DNA from 3 places in the Oceanobacillus phoenicis genome. Region 2 is predicted to be linked to each of the others. Evidence: predicted binding sites of a transcription regulator. Region 2 holds the regulator's gene; each other region holds the start of a gene.

Region 1 (3,293 bases), on a different contig from region 2:
AGAATCCAGCACCATAATCAATCGATCCGACAATAATGTAACCAAACAAGAATGTCCATAGCACCGTGATACCTAGAATTTCCAGTGTCATGCGTTATCACCACCTTGTGAAGTTTCAAGCTCTTTCTCCACTGGATTGTCTTTAAACATCTTGCGAAGTACAACAACCGTCCCAATTCCTAATATTATATATAAAAGGATAAATAGAATAGACATTAATCCTACGTAGTCACTGGATGTTGCTGCTTCCTCAACAGTCATGATACCACGAAGGATCCACGGCTGCCGGCCAACCTCTGCCATCCACCAGCCTGACTCGATAGCTAGAAAGGACAATGGGCCTCCAAGAACAATAAGCCAACGGTACCATTTTGCTTTTACAAAAGCCCAGCCTCGCTTGATTCCTAACCAATAAATAAGTGATATTCCTATCATAAAGACACCGATTGTAACCATTAAATCAAAGAAATAATGGACTACAAGAGGAGGAGTTTCTTCCTCAGGAAATTCATTTAAACCAATTACTTCTGAAGTTGGGTTACCATGCGCCAATATGCTTAAAGCAAATGGTATTTTTATCGCACCTTTAACTTCATTGTTTTCATCTAGCATACCGTACATCAAAAGTGGTGCTCCTTCTTCAGTTTCAAAGTGCCATTCTGCTGCAGCTAGTTTTTCGGGTTGATATTCTGCTAGGTATTTCCCAGAGAAATCACCGATAATTGCTGCTGCAATGGAGAAAATTAATCCAACTTTCATTGTCAAATAAAGGGCTTTTTTATGATATACATGATTTGAACCCTTTAATAGCTTGTAAGCTGCAATAGCTGCAAGCATAAATGCGACTGTCATATAAGCAGTTGCAAGGACATGCGATACTTTTGTAGGCATTGCTGGAGTAAACATTGCAGCAATTGGATTTGCATTAATAAGTTGTCCATTAACAATATCAAAACCTTGTGGTGCATTCATAAACGAATTTACTACGGTAATGAAAAAGGCTGACATACCCGCACCAAGTGCAACAGGAATTAATAGTAAAAAGTGTTTTCGCTGATCTTCAAATCGGTCCCATGTGTATACATAAATACCTAAAAATATGGCTTCAAAGAAGAATGCAAATACTTCCATGAATAATGGAAGTGCAATAATTTGTCCTGCTAATTCCATAAAGTTCGGCCAAAGCAGTGAAAGCTGTAGTCCAATTGCAGTACCTGTTACAACCCCAACTGCAACTGTTACAACAAATCCCTTTGCCCATCGTCTAGCCAATAAAATGTAATGTTCGTCTTTTTTTTTGATTCCAACCCATTGCGCGATCATAATCATGAGTGGAACGCCTACTCCAATGGTTGCGTAAATAATGTGAAAGGAAAGAGTGAGTAACGTTAAAAACCTGCTGGCAACTACTGGATCTTCAAATAGCATTTATATATATCCTCCTTTGTTAAACAAGTGAATTACTGAGCATACAAGCGTACAGTAAATGAATAGTTTACACTATATTCATGTTGTATATACCTTACCCTTATTGTATATGAAAGTAATGGTAATGTATTAAATAGCTTGTGACAATTTAGCAAATACGATGTGAAGTAATTGTGAATGAAATTATCCTTGTTTTCTTTTCTATTTGTAGCAAGTTGCATTAATCGCCCCGTATGCATGATTATTAAAATCACTAAGTACAACATTTAACAGCCTCCATTGAGAGGAAGTCGGTGGAAGTTATATTTTGTTATAGATATTTAATGCTCTTATTACCAATGCCATGAGTAGACAAAAAAATAAGGTGTAATTCGATTTTGCCGAATTACACCTCTTTTATTAATTATTTTTTGGCCTCCTTATAAGTAGCATTAATAATGCAATTAAGGTGAAGGCAACCAATGCTAAAAATGGTATGGTAATAAATCCTAGCCAATTAATATATTCAGCACTGCATGGAACACCATTGGCACAAGGTTTGATTTCTGCAAAACCCGGAACCTTTTGCTCTAAATAATGAAAAAATGAAATAGACCAGCCAATGATCGCCATTGGTAGTACATATTTTTTTACAGAACGATCATTTTGAAATGTTGCTATTCCAAGTATCAATGATAAAGGATACATCAGAATACGCTGATACCAACAAAGTTCACATGGAACAAAACCTCTTATTTCACTAAAGTAAAGGCTCCCAAGTGTTGCAACCACCGAAACTAACCAAGCCACATAAAGTGAAAACTGTCGAATATCTACATTCTTCATATCCTAATTTTCCTCAAGTGCACTTTCGATTGCATTTTTTATTGCTTCATAATCAAAAGGATCCTCTATCATTGTTTCATTTACCATAATAGTTGGTGTGAGTTGTACGTTGAATTCTGTTACCAATTCGGTATCTTTATTTACTTCGTTCATTCCAGAGTTGCTTTCAATATCTGATTTTAATTGATCTGTATCAATACCTGACACACTGCTTGCTACTTCAAGTATCTTTTCAGTGGTGACCCAACTGCTGTCATGATTGGCACTTGGTTGTGCCTTAAAGAGCGTTTTATGAAATTCCCAGTAAGCTTCAGGATTTTGTTTATAAACCGATTCTGCTGCTAATGACGCTAATTTCGACTCTTCCCCGTGAAATAAAACGTTTATAAATGAGAATTTAACTTTACCAGTATCAACATAATCGTTTACTAATTGTGGGTAAATATTTTCCCCCCATGCTTTACATGAAGGACATTTAAAATCACCAAATTCTACAACAGTTACTGGAGCGTTGGAGTCCCCTAAAGTGGGTTGTCCATCAATTGGTGGTTGTTTGTCCAATGTTGTTCCTTCGCTTGATTCTGAATTATTGTTGTTGATAACAACCAGTGCAACTATTAGTGCAACAACTACTAATGTGATAATTACTATAAATTTCATTGGTGAATTTTTTCTTTTCATTATAATATCTCCTTATCTAAATAACTATTAGTTTCTATATACTAAAAATGCAGAAATTCTTTAAAATCCATAAAAACCAAACCATCCAGCTAAGAAGGAGGTTAGTTTCGTCATCCAATCAAAGAACAATGCAATTCCCATGAAAACCATAATGTACCCGCCAACTTTAATTATCCGCATACTATGTTTTTTAATCCATTGTAATCTGCCTATAAAGAACGACAATACAAGAAACGGAATAGAGAATCCTAATATATAACTTATCATCATAACAAGTCCAATATCAGGATTAGTTGCAGCTAGCGATAACACAATTGCCAATATAGGACCAGTGCAAGGTGTCCATCCTAAAGAAAATG
Region 2 (3,293 bases):
ATGTTAAACTATAGTAATTAGTACAGTACATGATAAAGGAGCGTTTTATTTGAGTCGTAGATATTGGTATGTCATTCTTACATATATTATTATGCAGTTTTCAGGGTTGCTTTTTTCACCAATTTTAACAGTGGTTTTCGGATTATCTATCACTGATGCAACTATTTATTGGTCGATATTCTCCTTTGGCCTAGCGGTGGTTGTTACGCTATTCTTTCTAAAACCAGATATGCAAATGCGAAACGACAACGCTGCAGGAATTGAAAGCATAATCCTGTGGTCCATCCTCGGTGTGTTTATGGCTTTATTCGCGCAAGGTATTGCTGCCCAAATTGAAATAGCCATAGGGATTGACCCTGGTTCAGAGAACACCCAACAAATTATGGATATTACTCGAGCAGCACCCATCTTTATGATCGTACCGGCTATTTTTGCACCAATATTAGAAGAAATTATCTTCCGCAAAATTATATTCGGTGAGCTTTATAAGCGAATGAATTTCTTTTTCGCTGGGTTACTCTCTGCTGTTATATTCGGGTTTATTCATTTAGATCCAACGCATATTCTCATTTATGCATCCATGGGATTTGTATTTGCATTTCTTTATGTGAAAACAAAACGAATTATCGTTCCTATAATCGTACATGCAGGGATGAACTCCTTTGTTTTATTAATGCAATATAATATTGATCCTGAGGAGCTGCAGCGAATGTTAGATGAGATGCAAATGATATTCTTTGGAGGTTAATCCATGAAACATCCTTATTTAACAAGAGCAATTCTATACTTTCTCGTTGGAATTGCTTTTATATATTTCGGGGTTCAAAGTAAGGACAGCACGGTTTGGAATACTGTTACATTAATTTTTGCAGCTGTTTCTGCATTATGCTTCTTTGTTTCCTTCAAGATGTTCGGTTATCACAATAAAATAAGAAAAAAGAAAAAGTAGACTGTTAATTGCAGTCTACTTTTTCTTTAATTCTTTTCTAAAAACTTCGGATTTTGACAACCGCTTACATAATAATCGATTTAAAATAGTGAATTAATTACTGTAATGAATAGTGTTTAAGAAAATATACAAGTGATTGAAGTTCGATCGCTAAATCAATGTGATGTACACGAATATGGCTTGGTACTGTAATTCTTGCTGGTGTAAAATTTAGTATTCCACTAACACCATGTTCGACCAGTTGATTTGCAATTGCATCTGCTTCATCTGCAGGTATCGTTAGAATCGCAACCTCTGTGTCCTTTAATCTTTCCCCTAGTTCGTCAATATGATAGACTGGAACTCCTCCGATATCGGTGCCTACCTTTTTCTCATCAGCATCAAATGCAATGGTAATACGGATGTTATTGTTTTTCATAAAATTATAATGTAAGAAAGCTGTACCTAAATTTCCAACACCTATTAATGCTACCTCTGTTATTTCGTGTTGATCTAATGTACTTTTAAAAAAACCTAGTAAGTATTCGACATTGTATCCGTATCCTTTTTTACCTAGTGCACCGAAGTAAGAGAAATCTCTACGAATGGTTGCGGAATCTACTTTAACCGCTTCACTTAATTCTTTTGATGAAACACGCTTTTTTCCTTGTTGATTTAAGTTATTAATGAAACGATAATATAATGGCAAGCGTTTTGCAGTTGCTTGCGGAATCTTGTTTTGTTCCATACGACCTTCCTCTTTTCAATGCTTAGAATAATTATCATACTATATTTATTTTAACAGATTATTCCTTAGAAGTCGTGACATTTTTCACAATAATATTGTCGCTTCTATGGCGATAAGCTAAACTAGTATTATGAGGTGACAATGAAATGATACTGATGCAATTAAACGGAATATCAAAATCTTTTGGCGCAGAAGAGATTTTGTCTAATATAAAAGTAGAAATAAAGGACCAAGATCGAATAGCCATCGTTGGAAGAAATGGTGCAGGAAAATCGACACTACTAAAAATAATGGCAAATGAACTCTCTCATGACGAAGGAGAATTTTTCAAACCGAAAGATCTTACCTATGGTTACCTATCACAACATATGAAGTTAGAATCAGGTAAAACAATATGGGATGAGATGGCGGATGTATTTTCCCATTTACAACAGATGGAGAAAAAGTTACGTGAATTAGAAACAAAAATGGCAGATCCTACTGCAATAGATGAAGCTAGTTACCAAGCAATTTTAAAAGAATATGATAACTTACAAGTTCGCTATCAAACAAATGGTGGTTATACGTATGAATCGGATATAAAATCGGTACTTACTGGACTCTCATTTGGTGATTACGATTATGGAACACCGATTAACGAATTAAGTGGCGGACAAAAAACAAGACTTGCTCTTGGTAAATTATTACTACAAAAACCTCAACTACTCATCCTCGATGAGCCTACAAACCATCTGGACATTGATACACTAACATGGTTAGAAGGTTATCTTGTAAATTATCCTGGTGCTATTGTGATTGTTTCCCACGACCGTTATTTTCTTGATAGAACCGTTTCGATCGTTTATGAAATTTCTAGACATCATTCTAGAAAATACCACGGTACCTACAGTAAATACTTGGAACAAAAAGCACTTGATTACGAACAAGAAATGAAAGAATATGAAAAACAACAAACGGATATTAAACGAATGGAAGAATTCATTCAAAAGAATATCGTCCGTGCTTCCACTACAAAACGAGCACAAAGTAGACGGAAACAATTAGAAAAAATCGATAGAATGGATCGTCCAATGGGTGATGAATCATCCGCTTCGATGTCATTTCAAATTAATCGTCGTAGTGGAAATGACGTGTTAAAAATCTCTAATTTAGGCTTCCGTTATGAAGAGCAACAAGAACCTACATTCCGTCATGTTAATCTCCATGCAAATCGTGGAGAACGAATCGCATTAGTAGGTCCAAACGGGATCGGAAAAACAACGTTACTAAAGACCATTGTGGAAAAAGAATCTCCCTTTGAAGGAGACATTCAATTAGGAACGAATGTACAAGTTGGTTACTATGATCAGGAGCAAACCGAACTCCATTCGAATAAAACCGTACTTCAAGAATTATGGGACGAGTATCCTTTAGTAAACGAAAAAGATATTCGTACGATTCTAGGTAATTTCTTATTCTCTGGGGATGATGTGTTAAAGCCAGTTTCTGCATTAAGTGGTGGAGAAAAATCACGTTTAGCATTAGCTAAATTAAAAATGCAAAAAGCAAACTTGCTTATTCTAGATGAACCAACGAACCACTTAGATATTGATAGTAAAGAAGTGTTAGAAGGTGCAT
Region 3 (3,293 bases), on a different contig from region 2:
CCAGAACCAGAACAAGTTCGCCCACATCATATCCATACCACCAGCAGTGGTTGTAAAGAAATTGGTTCCAAACTGACGATCAAGAGTCCCCATTAGAAGTGCTATTGTTAATACTGGAAAAGCAAATACAATAATTAAATTAGTAATCAAAGCGGTCCAGGTAAACATAGGCATTTTCATCAGGTTCATACCTGGTGCTCTCATTTTTAGTATCGTTGCAATAAAGTTAATACCAGTAAGGAGCGTTCCAATACCTGAGATTTGCAGTGCCCAATTATAATAGTTAACGCCAACCGATGGGCTGAATTCATTACTTGCCAGTGGATAATAATTTGTCCATGCAGCATCAGGTGATCCACCTATAACAAATGAAAGGTTAAATAGCATGGCACCTGCAAAATACAACCAAAAGCTGATTGCGTTAAGTCTAGGAAAAGCTACATCTCGTGCTCCAATTTGCAGAGGAACAACAAAGTTCATTAAACCGATAATGAATGCCATTGCCATAAAGAAAATCATGACAACACCATGTGTTGTAAAAACTTCATTATAATGCTGTGCATCTAAAAAAGTGTTATCAGGAACTGCTGTTTGCAGTCGCATCATAACTGCATCTGCACCCCCGCGGAAAAACATGAGTAATGCAGAAATGATATACATAATTCCGATACGTTTATGATCAACCGTTGTTAACCATTCACGCCATAAGTATCCCCATTTTTTAAAGTAAGTGATACCAGCAATGATTGCAATAAACGTCAGCCCAATTGCAACCATCGATCCATAAATCAATGGACTGGGGTGGGGAACGGCGAATCTTTCAAAAAATTCCATATTGTAAACTCCCTTCAACAGATGTTCGCAACAAATGCAAATGTCCGTTAAATCATTAAAATGTATTATTTTTTAACTGTTTACCCATTAGAAGAGTGAAATCTTTCTTAATGAGTGCCTTCCATATTATCCATGTCTTCCATGTCTTCCATGTCTTCCATGTTCATTTCTGGAGGTGGAGAGAAACCTAAATGTGTTCCAGTAAATGTAAGCTGTCCAAGATGTGCAGGTTCTAATAATTTGTTAAACTTTTCTTCCGTGAGTGGTTCAGCTGTAGATTTTATTTCTTCCACCCATGAATCAAATTCTTCTGGTGGCAAGGCTGTAACATTAAATTTATTCTCAGCAAACCCTTCTCCACTAAAGTTAGCATTTCGTCCCATATACTCTCCAGGAACCTCAGCTGCTAGATGTATTGTCGTAACCATGTCAGCCATGGCATATTTCTGACCAGCCAGTTGTGGAATCCAAAAACTTGTGATTGGACCATATGAGTAAAGTTTAAACTCAACTGGACGGTTTGTTGGAAGAAAAACATAGTTAACCGTTTCAATATCTTGTTCTGGATAACTGAAATGCCATTTCCAGTTTGAAGATGAAGCATAGATTATCAGTGGTTCTTGGTCTTCATATCCCTCAGGTGTAGTTTCAACCTTATATGTTGATTGAACGCTCACCACAGATAAAAATGCTACAATTAAGATAGGAATACCAACAATTATTCCTTCGACAATTGGGTTACCCTCAATATGAGGAGGTTCATAATCATCTGGTTGTTTTGATGCACGATACTTTAATAAAACTACTATTAAAAGTGTAAAAACTATAATTACGATAATGGCCATTGTAATGATTGAAAGCCAAATGACATTTGCAGTGGTTTCAGCCTGTGGACCCTTTGGGTCAAGAACTAGTAATGGCTCACATCCTGTTAGCACTGTGGTAATAGTAAAAACTAACGATAGTAAGACTAATTTGAGTTTCATATATTTACCCCTTTCTTCTTAAGGATTATTTCTACATACAGTCGCAATCAAATATCAAAATGTCGTTATTATACTAATCTCAAGAAGATAAAAATACAACATCATGAAAAATGCGTCACAAAACATTCAAGAATATTTGTAAATTTAATGACTGTTATCGAAAATGTTTAACATTTCCAAAAATTATAGGTATCGGAATTTAATTAACACATAATTCAGATTTCTAATTTTTAATGCAATGGAACTATGGAACTAACTTATTAAGTTAAGTGGGTCAGTCAATTAAAAACTAAAATGGTTGTAATCATAACAACTACAATAATATTTTTAGGTGTAGTTTTTGGTAGTATTAAACAACAATGAGTAATCTGAAATGTACTACATACGAGACCAATAGAAAAGAGAGGTTCAAAGTACTATTGATTCCTCTCTTTTCGTTTCATAGTTATTCTATTTATTCTATTAAATTTATTACTAGAAAAATGATAGACAATATAGTATGTTTTATTTATTAGAAAATCTCAAAAAGGGGTGAAATAATTATGTGGTTAGAATTACAAATATTCGGATTCAAGGCATTATGGAGTCCTTATTTCCTATTATACGTTATAGGCCTTGCTCTACTTTACTTTATTATAACAGGACCCTATCGTCATAAATTTGGCGGAAAAGATAGACCTAGTGGGAAACAGCAAATCTACTTTTACTTAGGTTTATTATTATTGTACATTGTTAAAGGTTCACCAATAGATTTATTAACCCATATTACGCTAACAGCTCATATGATTCAAATGGCCGTCTATTTATTGGTATTTCCTATTTTTATTATAAAAGGAATCCCTGAATGGATTTGGAGAAAAGTGATTTATACACCTGTGATAAAACCTATAATAAATTTATTAACCAAACCTATTATCTCATTACTTTTGTTTAACACACTGTTTTCAATCTATCATATTCCGGTAGTATTTAATTTTTCAAAATCATCGCCGATAGCTCATACATCGATATCAATTATATTATTAGTGGCTGCGTTTATAGTCTTTTTACCACTCATTCCCCCTATAAAGGAATTAGACAAACAAAGACCACTACTTAAAATAGCCTATATTTTAGTTGGTAGTGTTTTAATCACTCCGGCATGCGCGATAATCATTTTCGCCGAAGTACCACTATATGCTGCTTATACTCAGAATGGTCCATGGCTACAAGCTTTAAGTTTATGCGTACCTAATAATGTATTACAGGGACTTTCATCTAGTCTTTCAGGTCCAGAAATGTTTACATCTATGGGAACTCTAACAGACCAGCAGTTAGGCGGAATTATTATGAAGGTTATGCAGGAAATTACATATGGAGTAATCTATATCACCATTTTCTTTAAATGGTTTGACAAGAAAGAAGTCCGTAAAATAGACCCTTTACCCAAAGAAATGAATCATCTTTAGAACTGGACTAGTAAAATAAGTCAAA

The links. Region 2 encodes Rex, which represses fermentation and respiration genes when NADH is low (regulators of the CRP and FNR family bind a similar motif). Its sites were predicted from a motif close to TTGTGAAATATTTCACAA; they were not measured.
Region 1: ABC346_RS20275 (cytochrome ubiquinol oxidase subunit I) is a predicted target of Rex. The motif match lies at 1,589-1,606, and genes of this name have one in related genera.
Region 3: qoxA (cytochrome aa3 quinol oxidase subunit II) is a predicted target of Rex. The motif match lies at 1,924-1,941, and genes of this name have one in related genera.

What each region holds. Positions count from the first base shown of each region.
Region 1 is NZ_JBDFME010000002.1:89,915-93,207, reverse strand. Features, by position in the region: gene ABC346_RS20280 (cytochrome d ubiquinol oxidase subunit II) at 1-91, opposite strand, end outside; gene ABC346_RS20275 (cytochrome ubiquinol oxidase subunit I) at 88-1,428, opposite strand; gene ABC346_RS20270 (disulfide oxidoreductase) at 1,828-2,253, opposite strand; gene ABC346_RS20265 (DsbA family protein) at 2,257-2,937, opposite strand; gene ABC346_RS20260 (cytochrome c biogenesis CcdA family protein) at 2,995-3,293, opposite strand, start outside.
Region 2 is NZ_JBDFME010000001.1:3,938,997-3,942,289, forward strand. Features, by position in the region: gene ABC346_RS19690 (CPBP family intramembrane glutamic endopeptidase) at 50-748, shown strand; gene ABC346_RS19695 (YdiK family protein) at 752-949, shown strand; gene ABC346_RS19700 (redox-sensing transcriptional repressor Rex) at 1,047-1,676, opposite strand; gene ABC346_RS19705 (ABC-F family ATP-binding cassette domain-containing protein) at 1,823-3,293, shown strand, end outside.
Region 3 is NZ_JBDFME010000002.1:112,777-116,069, forward strand. Features, by position in the region: gene qoxB (cytochrome aa3 quinol oxidase subunit I) at 1-834, opposite strand, end outside; gene qoxA (cytochrome aa3 quinol oxidase subunit II) at 942-1,820, opposite strand; gene ctaG (cytochrome c oxidase assembly factor CtaG) at 2,363-3,268, shown strand.